Rheinheimera salexigens: one gene and its partner. The protein of the gene in region 2 binds, or shares a complex with, the protein of the main gene of each other region. Links are inferred from orthologs where the notes say so. Each region holds a gene or a part of one and is shown on either strand. Other genes may lie near its edges.

What was found. The genes of interacting proteins can lie anywhere in the genome.
Region 1: the proteins of uvrD (region 2) and uvrB are in contact, whole or in part, in a crystal structure (PDB 7EGT), measured with the Thermus thermophilus proteins. The link is inferred for Rheinheimera salexigens from one-to-one orthologs. Residues at the interface, in WP_096412145.1 of Thermus thermophilus: His654, Arg656, Phe657, Gln666, Asp668, Glu669, Lys680, Arg681, Leu682, Ser683, Lys685, Tyr686, Ala687; in WP_096411307.1 of Thermus thermophilus: Glu23, Leu25, Arg26, Asp27, Gly28, Glu29, Arg30, Phe31, Arg55, Glu326, Asp327, Phe328, Glu379, Ser382, Gln383, His398, Gly400, Arg401.

What each region holds. Positions count from the first base shown.
Region 1 is NZ_MKEK01000001.1:1,743,912-1,747,303, reverse strand. The notes cover bases 393-3,392. They hold uvrB (excinuclease ABC subunit UvrB), read right to left. Parts: upstream 2,892-3,392; coding sequence 894-2,891; downstream 393-893. Other genes in these bases: BI198_RS08025 (MATE family efflux transporter), read right to left, coding at 2,875-3,392; BI198_RS08035 (efflux RND transporter periplasmic adaptor subunit), read right to left, coding at 393-613. Outside these bases: more of BI198_RS08035, read right to left, coding at 1-392. UniProt on the Escherichia coli protein: The UvrABC repair system catalyzes the recognition and processing of DNA lesions. A damage recognition complex composed of 2 UvrA and 2 UvrB subunits scans DNA for abnormalities.
Region 2 is NZ_MKEK01000001.1:176,770-184,698, reverse strand. The notes cover bases 2,138-5,102. They hold uvrD (DNA helicase II), read right to left. Parts: upstream 4,724-5,102; coding sequence 2,552-4,723; downstream 2,138-2,551. Other genes in these bases: BI198_RS00900 (HAD-IA family hydrolase), read right to left, coding at 4,852-5,102; BI198_RS00910 (tRNA(Met) cytidine acetyltransferase TmcA), read right to left, coding at 2,138-2,552. In the rest of the region: BI198_RS00915 (hypothetical protein), read right to left, coding at 1-352; more of BI198_RS00910, read right to left, coding at 450-2,137; more of BI198_RS00900, read right to left, coding at 5,103-5,553; tyrosine recombinase XerC, read right to left, coding at 5,553-6,506; BI198_RS00890 (DUF484 family protein), read right to left, coding at 6,493-7,143; dapF (diaminopimelate epimerase), read right to left, coding at 7,140-7,929. UniProt on the Escherichia coli protein: A helicase with DNA-dependent ATPase activity. Unwinds DNA duplexes with 3'-5' polarity. Translocates on single-stranded DNA with 3'-5' polarity. Initiates unwinding more efficiently from a nicked substrate than double-stranded DNA.

The DNA of each region.
Region 1 (3,392 bases), 1.6 Mb from region 2 along the record:
AACTGGCACGAAAACGATACTCAGGATGGGAGTCAAAAATGACTTCTGGTTGATAATCTATTTCACGACGAACATTAGAAATTACATCCTCAGGCACTTGAATAACAACATCAACATGACCACGGACTTGCAGTTCCATGATCGGCTGCTGGGCAGCAATATTCTCATGATTTTCAACTAACAACCTAGATACTGTACCTGCAAACGGCGCTTCTAAACGGGTATAACTAAGCGCGGTTTTGGCTGCACTAAAATCGGCTTTAGCAACTTGTAACTGGGCTTTTGTTTCATCAAATTGCGCTTGCGATACTAATTTTTGTTCCATCAGTAAATTTGCCCGATCAAATTGAGTTTGGGCTAATTCATATCGAGCATTTGCTTGATCTAAACGCAATTTAAAATCAGTATCATCCAGTCGCGCGAGTAATTCTCCTCGCTGCACATTATGACTTGGTCGGCCTGACAGCTCGATGAGTTTCCCACTGACCCGAAAGGTTAAGTTTGCCCGTTTTGTCGGCTCGACTACAGCCGGAAATTGGCGCGCAGTTGCTGCATGCTCATTGCTGACATGAAACAGTTTAACCGGCCGAACAATATTAGCTTCCGGTTCCACTTCAGGGCTACCACAGCCAGTTAATATTACACTTAAACTAAAAAAGCTAACCACCAAGTAAGCGAGCTTTTCACTGAGTATAAGCTTGAGCTTAAACCCGAGCGATTTACAGGGTTTTTAAGCGTTTTTTTAACAAAGTAGCGCATAGTTAATTCCTGATATTACGGCGTATAATTGCCGAATCAAAATAAGATGTCAGACCAGATGACTGTTTGCCTATTTTGCCTAATTTTTACTGAGATAGCATGTGTTTTTTTAACAGCGTATTAAATCGTTAAGTTTAAATTTCTAATAAAGCTTGTTTTAATAACTGCACCTTATCCCGTGTGGCCGCGGCTTGTTCAAACTCAAGATCTTTAGCATGTTGCAACATTTGCTGCTCTAGTTGTTGAATTTGCGCCTCAATTTGATACGGCGTTTTACCTTTCACTAATTTAGCTTTTTCTGACACCATGGCAAAACCCGGCACCGGAGATTGCCCTAAGTCCATTACATCATTAACTCTTTTCTTAATCGCTGTCGGTAAAATGCCATGCAAGGCATTAAACTCCTGCTGTTTTAAGCGTCGGCGATCGGTTTCATCTATCGCCCGCTGCATAGAGCCGGTAATGCGATCCGCATATAAAATCGCTCTACCTTCTAAGTTACGCGCCGCACGGCCAATGGTTTGAATTAATGAACGCTCTGAGCGTAAAAACCCTTCTTTATCAGCATCTAAAATCGCCACTAAAGATACTTCGGGGATATCTAAGCCTTCACGCAATAAGTTAATACCCACTAAAACATCAAATACACCTAAACGTAAATCACGAATAATCTCCATCCGCTCAACGGTATCAATATCTGAGTGTAAATAACGCACTCGCACATCATGTTCACTTAAATAATCTGTTAGGGCTTCAGACATTTTTTTAGTTAACGTGGTCACCAGTACCCGCTCTTTTTTTGCCGCGCGTATGTATATTTCTGATAATAAATCGTCTACTTGGGTAGCAACTGGTCTAATTTCAATTGGTGGGTCAAGTAAACCTGTTGGCCGAACAACCTGTTCTATTACTTCTCCAGCTGATTGGTTGAGTTCATAAACAGCTGGCGTTGCAGACACATAAATTCGTTGCGGCGCTATGGCTTCAAACTCTTCAAACTTAAGCGGTCTATTATCTAATGCTGATGGTAAACGAAAGCCATAATTCACTAGGTTTTCTTTACGAGCGCGATCCCCTTTATACATAGCGCCAATTTGCGACACTGTGACGTGCGACTCATCAATAAACATTAAACCATCAGCGGGAAAATAATCTAATAACGTTGGCGGTGGCTCGCCATTAGCCCGGCCGGATAAATAACGTGAATAGTTTTCAATGCCTGAACAGAAGCCTAGCTCCACCATCATCTCTATATCATACAAAGTACGCTGGCTTAAGCGTTGCTCTTCAACCAGTTTATTATTGGCTAACAGCTCATCGCGCCGCTGTTGTAACTCAACTTTGATGTTATCAACTGCATCAAGAATTTTCTCTCGCGGTGTCACATAATGCGTTTTCGGATAAATAGTATAACGGGTAACAATTTTTTCAACTGCACCGGTTAACGGATCAAACAAACTAATACGCTCTATTTCTTCATCAAACAATTCAATTCTAACCGCTATATCATCAACTTCTGCCGGGAAGACATCGATAACATCGCCCCGCACGCGATAAGTCGCGCGCTGAAATTCAATATCATTACGTTTATATTGCAACTCAGCTAAGCGACGGATAATAAAACGCTGGTCAATAATATCGCCTTGTTTAAGGTGTAGCAGCATTTTCATATAAGAAACCGGATCGCCCAAACCATAAATGGCTGATACCGACGCCACAATCACGACATCTCGCCGCTCCATTAGCGCCTTAGTTGCCGATAAGCGCATTTGTTCTATATGTTCATTAATAGAGGCATCTTTTTCAATAAAAGTATCGGTTGAAGGCACATAGGCTTCGGGCTGATAATAGTCATAATAAGAAACAAAGTACTCAACCGCATTATTGGGGAAAAACGCTTTCATCTCGCCATAAAGTTGCGCGGCTAGAGTTTTATTATGCGCCATAATTAAGGTAGGACGATTTACCTGTTGGATAACATTGGCCATGGTAAAAGTTTTACCCGAACCGGTAACGCCTAACAAAGTTTGATGTGCCAAGCCAGCTTCAAGACCTGAAACTAATTGCTTAATGGCATTAGGCTGATCGCCTGCAGGTGAGTAATCTGATTTAAGTTCAAAATTTCTCGACAACGTGCTCTCCTATTTTGGCAGTTTTATTCGCCACTTTATTAAACCATCGCCAAGCAATACCCGCGGTAAAAGCATTTGCGATAACACATCCAACGAACAACCCCGTTATGCCAAAAAAGTTACCGCCTAACCAAGCCAACGGCACATAAAACACAAACAAACGAATAATACTCAATAGCAAAGCTTTACTTGGTTGGTGTAATGCATTTAGTGATGAATTAGTTAGAATCGTAATACCTTGCAAACCGTAACCTAAAGGCATGATCCAAATAAATAAACTGATAATGTGGATTACCTCTGGCTCGTCACTAAATAATTTAGCCAACGGTATCGCCAAAATAGCCAAGACAATATAGATAATAAGTTGCCATACCAGCACAAACTTAACGCAAAGTTGATAGCCTTGTTGTACTCGGTGCCAAAAGCCGGCTCCAAAATTTTGACTAATAAACGGCGGCAATGTCATTGATAAGGTTAAAACAATTAAAATGGCCATACCTT
Region 2 (7,929 bases):
ATGATTGATAACTTTGGCTATTCTCGCAATCGGTTAATTTAGGGATATTTCGCTGCACAAACCGCGTCATTTTACCGTCAATTAATGCAATAGATGACAGTTCGGACATTTTAAGTTTTTGTTGTAGCAGCAGATTATGTTGCTGTATGTCTACTGGAATTACGGGATAGGTTTTTGCGACCTCAGATCCAGGTTGTTGTTCTAAACATGACTGCTGGAAACGGTTTAGTTCGGCATATTGTAAACTCATTTCTAATGCCGTTTGTAACGTACGGCGCTCAGAAGGCGAATAACCATTGGCTGAATATAAAGGGCTAGCGAGTAAGCCCGCTAAAGAAATAATCGTAAGCATATAATGATACTTAAAGCGCTAAATGCCCGCACACTAGCTTTAATATTATAAAAAGTAAAGTTATTAATAATGCTAAGAAAAATACCTGTAAATTGTGTTATTTAGTTGTACCGATTAAATGCTCGGCAAACAAACTGGTATGCTTAACTAAGTCCCGTTGCCAGCCAGCTAATATCTCTTTCTTACCGGAAATAATATATTGCTCACTTATCTGCTGCCAGCTATGTTGTTGCCAAAGCTTAGCGGCGAGGGTTAAGGCGCTCTGCTCAGGCAAGCTGGTAAAATGCTGATTAAACCAATTTAATAATAAGTGGCTAATTAATTCATAAGGCCGCTTCTGTTGGCTAAATAACCATAACTGTTCTAACTCTAGTGCGGTTAATGGCTGCTGTTGCTTCGTTACGGCTAAAGCTAAGATTAACTTGGCAGGCAGAAGCGGATAGTGCTCAGCCACTAAGCTAGGCAATTGTTGACGAAATTGCAGTGCCATTTCTTGGCTATGTTCAGATGTCGTGGTGATGGCTTTTAGCATTAATAATGAGTATTCAGAGCTGGCCTTATCTGCAGTTTGCCCCAGTCTAACGGGACAATACCCTGCTTGTTGCCAAAATTTCAATAAATCTATACTGACACCATAACTTGTTCCAACATAAGCCATGCCAAATTGCTTGGCATAGTTATCGATCTGTTCTAGTAATTGACTGCCCAACTGTTGGCGTTGTAGTTCAGGCTGCACAGCAATGCGCATGACTCTTAGTAGGGCTAGGCTTGCCAACTCAGGCTGAGCGCAGTGGAAAGCTAAGCTTTGGGCCAATAGATGGCCTTGTAATCGCCGCTCGCCATAATAAATTTGCTGAGCTAGGTCTCCGGTTATATTGCCTTCTATACTTAATAATGCACAGGCGAGTACATTATCAGTTGTTTCAAGCGTGATGACGCTAAGCTGAGGGTTATCTAACAGTGAGGCTAAATCTTTAACTTGGGTTTGATAATGAGCCAAGCTAAGTAAACTGAAAACCTGCTGTAACTTTTCCGGTTGCTTTAACCAATCCTGGGCTGAATAGCATTTAATATCGTAACGTTGCTCTGCTACAGCGTTAAACTGGGGGGTAGTTGATTGTAATAAAAAGCTGTTAAATATTAATTGCTCTAAAGGGTCATGCTGTTGATACCGAATAGCTTGCTGCATGTGTAGTTTTTGCCAGCCGGGGCATTGCTGGGTTAAATGCTGTTGAAAGCGAACAGTAAAGCCTCTACCCGTGCCCTCATATCCGTGCTCTGTTGTGGCGAACACCAGCCGACTGTAGCGGGCTAACAACTGTTGCAGTATCGGTGTTGGTATAGCAGCGGCCTCATCAATAAACACTAATGCTGCAGTAGGCACTTGAGCTAGTAATTCATCTATCGCCATAAACCGCAGTAAATTATGCTCGCTAACAGGTGTTAGCTGCTGAAAGTGTTGCAGGGCAATAGCCGCAGCTTGCGGAGACGGTGCAGTAATAATAAAGCCTTGTCGAGTATGTTGAATTAGTTGCGCTGCAGCGATACCCAAGGCGGCTGACTTGCCTCTACCGCGATCGGCTGTTAATACTAATGGACGTCGCCGATGGCCGGTTAATACTCGCTGGATCGCTTGAACGGCTTTAACTTGATCTTGGCTAGCAAAGGGAGGGGAAACGTCAGTTATCTTGGGTAAGATAGGCCATTGCAACGGCTGAACAAGCTGTTGATTATGACCAATAATGACATTCGCTTGTTGTAATTGCTTGAGCCAAAATGGAATAAAATAGCCCTGATGCTGCTTAGCATCAATAGGATACGGCAACAAGCTTTGATGAGCCGGATTTACTTGTTGTTGCCAAATATTAAATTCCGGACACAATACCAGCCATAATCCGCCCGCTTTAACGCAACCCGAGGTTGCTGCTACGGCGTCTGCAGCAAAGCCACTAAAGGCATTAATAATGAGTACATCGCACTCGGTGCCTAGTAACTGATAGTTACGGCCTTGCGAGACCATAGTTGCGCTAGGGGGGGCATCAGCGCCAAGCCAATAAACCTTAAGCGCGGTATTCGCTTCTAACCATTGTTTAGTCGCGGCCAGCAGAGTGTGCTGCTGGCCCTGCCAAACTATAGGTAGCCGTATTTGCAAATTGGCGGCTTGTGCTAACCAAGTTGAAAACACCGGCTGGTTGAACATTAGCCTACAGCTTCTAGGCGAGCGTAGGCAGTAACTAACCACTTGCTGCCAAGCTGATCAAAGTTAACTTGTATTCTGGACTGGGCGCCGGTGCCTTCATAATTAAGCACAGTACCTTCGCCGAACTTAGCATGCAGCACGCGTTGACCTAGGTTAAAACCAGTGTTTTCAAAGGCAACATGGCTAGCTTGGTTACTAAAGCGATTAAATGGGGTTGGTTTACTAACTTGAGTACTAAGGCGAATTTCCTCGATATATTCAGCCGGGATCTCGCGTAAAAAACGCGACGGTCGATTATGTTGTTCTTGGCCATATAAGCGGCGGCTTTCCGCATGACATAAATACAATTTTTGCATGGCCCGCGTCATACCGACATAGCATAAGCGACGTTCTTCTTCGAGTCGGGTGGCATCTTCAGAGCTTTGCATGCTGGGAAACATGCCTTCTTCTAAGCCACAAATAAAAACCTGCGGGAACTCTAAGCCTTTGGCGCTATGCAATGTCATTAATTGCACCGCATCTGAATTTTCTTCAGCTTGATATTCACCCGCTTCTAGTGCGGCTTGAGATAAAAAAGCCGCTAGGGGCGTCATCTCAACATCATTCGCAACATCAAAGTTTTGGCAAGCCGTGATCAATTCATTTAAGTTTTCAATTCGAGTTTCAGCTTTTTCGCCTTTCTCGGCTTGATACATGGCATATAAGCCGGATTTTTTAATCGCATGATCGGCTTGCTCGTGTAATGGCAATTCTGCGGTTAGGTCAGCTAATTGTTCTATTAATTGCATAAAGCTACTAATAGCATTAGCGGCACGTCCAGATAATTGATTTTCACTGATTAATTGCTGCAAACTTTGCCACATAGTGATTTGTTCGGTACGGGCATGAATACGCACTTTATTTAAAGTTGTCTCACCTATACCACGGGCTGGGGTGTTAACCACGCGCTCTAATGCTGCATCGTCTAGTCGGTTATTCATTAAGCGTAAATAGGCTAAAGCATCTTTTATCTCTTGGCGCTCGTAGAAGCGCAAGCCACCATAAATACGGTAGTTTAAGCCTTCTTGAATTAAGGCTTCTTCTAGTACTCGAGACTGGGCATTATTGCGATATAAAATGGCGCTATCGGATAAGGTGCCACCTTTTTTCAGCCAATCACGCACCCGGCTAACAATAAATCGAGATTCATCTAACTCATTAAAGGCAGTGTACAAAGAAATTGCTTCACCCTCAGCACCATCGGTCCATAAGTCTTTACCTAAACGGCCGCTATTATAGGCAATAACCGCATTCGCAGCTTTTAAAATGGTGGCAGTTGAGCGATAGTTTTGCTCTAAGCGAATGGTTTCCACGTCAGAGTAATCTGTTAAGAAGGTTTGGATGTTTTCCACTTGGGCGCCGCGCCAACCATAGATAGATTGGTCATCATCGCCGACGATCATCACTTTAGCGTTAGTACCGGCTAGTAGCTTTAACCACTTATATTGAATAGCGTTGGTATCTTGAAATTCGTCGACTAAAATATGCCGAAAGCGTTGCTGATAATGCTGGCGTACTTCAGCGTTATTTTGCAGTAACTCAAAGCTACGCAGTAAAATTTCAGCAAAATCGACTAAGCCTGAGCGATCACACATTTCTTGATAAGCAGTATAGATTTTTAGCATCTGTTGTAAGCTAAAGTCACCTGCAGCATCAATCATATTAGGCCGTTGGCCTTCATCTTTACGACCATTAATAAACCATTGCACTTGCTTAGCCGGCCAATGCTTTTCATCTAAATTTAACGCTTTAAGCAGGCGTCTAACTAAGCGGTATTGATCATCGGTATCTATTATTTGAAAGCTTTGCGGTAAGCCCGCTTCTTGATAATGGGCGCGCAGCATACGATGGGATAAACCATGAAAGGTGCCCATCCATAAGTTATTTAAGCTTACGCCTATGGTCTGCTCGATACGGCCGCGCATTTCTTTTGACGCTTTGTTGGTAAAAGTAACGGCAAGCAAACTAAATGGTGCAACACGCTCTACCTGCATTAACCACGCTAAACGGTGCACCAAGACCCGAGTTTTACCACTACCGGCCCCGGCCAGTACCAACATATGTTGCGGCGGCGCGGCAACTGCATCACGTTGTTTGTCGTTAAGCCCGTCTAGCAGGAAAGATACATCCATTAGTTTGTCTCGCTAAGCATAATGGCCGCTATTATAGCAGCCAAAACTGATGCGCCAAGCTAACAGCGCTTATTAGTGGATAAATAACCAGTTATTTGGCAATTAAAGCTTGGCGCAGCTTTATTCGACTAGGGTATTAGGGCGCTTAACATTTGCACATTGGTCAAGCGAATATGCGGTAAAACCGATATCGCGCTGTTATGGTGATCTAGCCAAGCGGTTTGGCAACCGGCATTTAAGGCGCCGATAACATCGGCACGATGGCTGTCACCAATATGTAAGATTTGTTGTGGCGCTAGGTTCAATTGCTGCGCGGCTTTTAAATACATATCAGGATAGGGTTTCATTCTGCCATCAGGGCCAGCTTGCAGGCTAAATTGAAACCACTGGCCGATAGCCATTTTGTCTATGCAGGCATTACCATTGGTAATAGCGATAAGTTGATAATGCTTGGCTAGCGCTGCCAATAATTGCTGAATTTCAATATCGACGGTGATAGTGGTGCGTTGCTGAATAAAAGCGCCATAAGCTATATTGGCAATCGCAGAGGCATCCGTTTGCGGTAAATTAAGGCTTAATAAACCGGCTTCAAGGCTAAGTAAGCGCCAACGGCCTAAATCATGGCGGATTTCAGGGTTAGTGCGAGCTAATTGCTGGCGGTGTTGCCACCAAAAATCGCTATCGGTTGTTAGCTTACTAGGTAGATGTTGCGCTAGTGCTAGTAGCATTGCTTGTTCAGCGGCGGCTATAACCGGTTTATTATTATAAAGCGTATCGTCTAAATCAAACGACAATGCTTGTATAGGCTGTAATTGTTTATAAATTTGCATTACGATTTTTTCTTCGCTCTAGGATGGGCGCTATCATACACTTTAGCTAAATGGGTAAAATCGAGATGGGTATAAACTTGGGTAGTGCTTAAGTTGGCATGACCCAATAACTCTTGCACAGCCCGTAAATCCTGACTGGACTCTAACATATGACTAGCAAAAGAGTGGCGTAACATATGCGGGTGTAAATGCTGGTTTAAGCCTTGCTGCGAAGCCCAAAGTTGCACCCGTTGCCGCACGTGTCTGGCGCTAATACGCTTTTGTTGTTTACTGACAAATAACGCTAATTTGTCGTGTTCAGGTAATAACTGACTAAAAGCGGGGCGCAAGCTTAACCAATGCTGGATAGCCGTTAACGCCACCGTGCCCACCGGTACAATACGTTGTTTATTACCCTTACCAAGCACTCGAATGAGTTTTTGTTGCCAATCAATATCGGTAATGTTGATATTAACCAGTTCATCTAAGCGTAAGCCCGATGAATAAAACAACTCTAAGATGGCTTTATCACGGCTGGCTAAAATATCATCGCTACTATCAAAATTTAATAAATGATTAATTTGGTCAACCGCAAGATTTTTCGGTAAGTCCCGCGCAGCTTTGGGCACAGTTAAGTATTGCGCTGGATTATCTGCACGTAATTGTTGCGCCTGCAATAAATTAAAAAAGCTGCGTAGCGCAGCCACTTTTAACGCAATAGTACGAGGTTTAATGCCCGATAAACGCAAGCTGTTGATATGTTGCTTGAGATGTTGTTGTTCAAGCGTTAGCCAGTTTAGCTGTGCATATTCTGGGTTGTTTAGCGTACTTATGGCGACTTGCTGTAATTGGCGGTGATAGCTGGCTAAGGTGTTTTTACTATAGCCACGCTCATATTGTAAATAGTGCAAAAAATCATCGATGGGTTGTTGCCAATCGACGTTAAGATCTGTTGCTGAATTAGGCCGCGTCATAGCCAGGCAATAATTGGCTTAAAATTAGGCCTAAGTGCTGTAAAAAAAGCTGATCCATATCGGGTTGAAAATGGTCATCATGCTCGCTACCAAAAGCTAACAGTGCCAAAGGTTTCTTGGCTTGGCGAATAACAACCAAAGCGACAGAATGAATATGGCTTGGAAACAGCACTTTTTGTTCTTCTTTATTTAACCGACCTAAATACACGCCTTGCTCATCTAAACGGCGAGATAATAACAATTGGAATCTATCAATATCCTCATCGGCAAAACGAATAAGTTGGTAAGCATGTACCTGCGGCATACTATCAATAAACTGCTGTAATCCGGCTTGAGCTTGCTGCAAACTTTGAGCTTGATATAGCTGAGCTTGCAATTGATTAAAGGCCATAAACAACTGCTCGTTTTGTCTAGCGATAGACATTAACCGAGTTATATCATCTTCTAGCACTTGAATTTTTTCGCGTTGCATTTCTAATTGACGCTCAACTAAAGACACACTGCCACGTTGCTGATGCGATATGCGTAATGACGCTAATAGCTGAGGCCGTTGCTGAAAAAACTCAGGATGGTCTTGTAAATAATCGCTAACCACTTCAGCGGCAATAATATCTTGTTGTACTATGGGGTTTGTCATAAGGCTATTTGTCCGTCATAAACGTGTTCTGCCGGGCCGGTCATTTTAACGGGATGGCCAGGGCCGTTCCAGCGAATGTGTAAGCTACCGCCTGGCAAGTCGACTTGCACTTGTTGTTGTAGTTTATTTTGCAGTTGGCCAATCACCACCGCTGCACAAGCACCGGTACCGCAAGCTAAAGTTTCACCTGCGCCACGTTCCCAAACCCGTAATTTAATATGGCTAGGTGACAATACTTGCATAAAACCAATGTTCGCCCGTTCAGGAAAACGCTCATGCAGTTCAAAAATAGGGCCTTGCACGATAACGGCAGCAGTAGTGACTTCGTCGACAATTATTACCGCATGCGGATTACCCATCGAAACCACACCACAAAGCAAAGTATGTTCTTCGGCGCGTAAAATATAAGTTAACTCTTGTTTCTGGGCTTTAAAAGGAATTCGCGCCGGCTCTAATTGCGGAATGCCCATATTAACAGTGACTTGGCCATCGGCTTCAATATACAGTGTAATTTTACCTGACTGAGTGCTAACGCCAATTTTATGCTTGTTAGTTAAGCCACGGGCGCGTACAAATTTAGCAAAACAGCGAGCACCATTACCGCATTGTTCTACTTCAGTGCCATCAGCATTAAAAATACGGTAATGAAAGTCGAGTTCAGGATCATAAGGTGGCTCTACCATCAGTAACTGATCAAAGCCGATGCCGGTATTGCGATTAGCTAAGGCTTTAATCTGCTCTTTGGTCAGAAATACATTTTGGCTTACCGCATCGACCATCATAAAG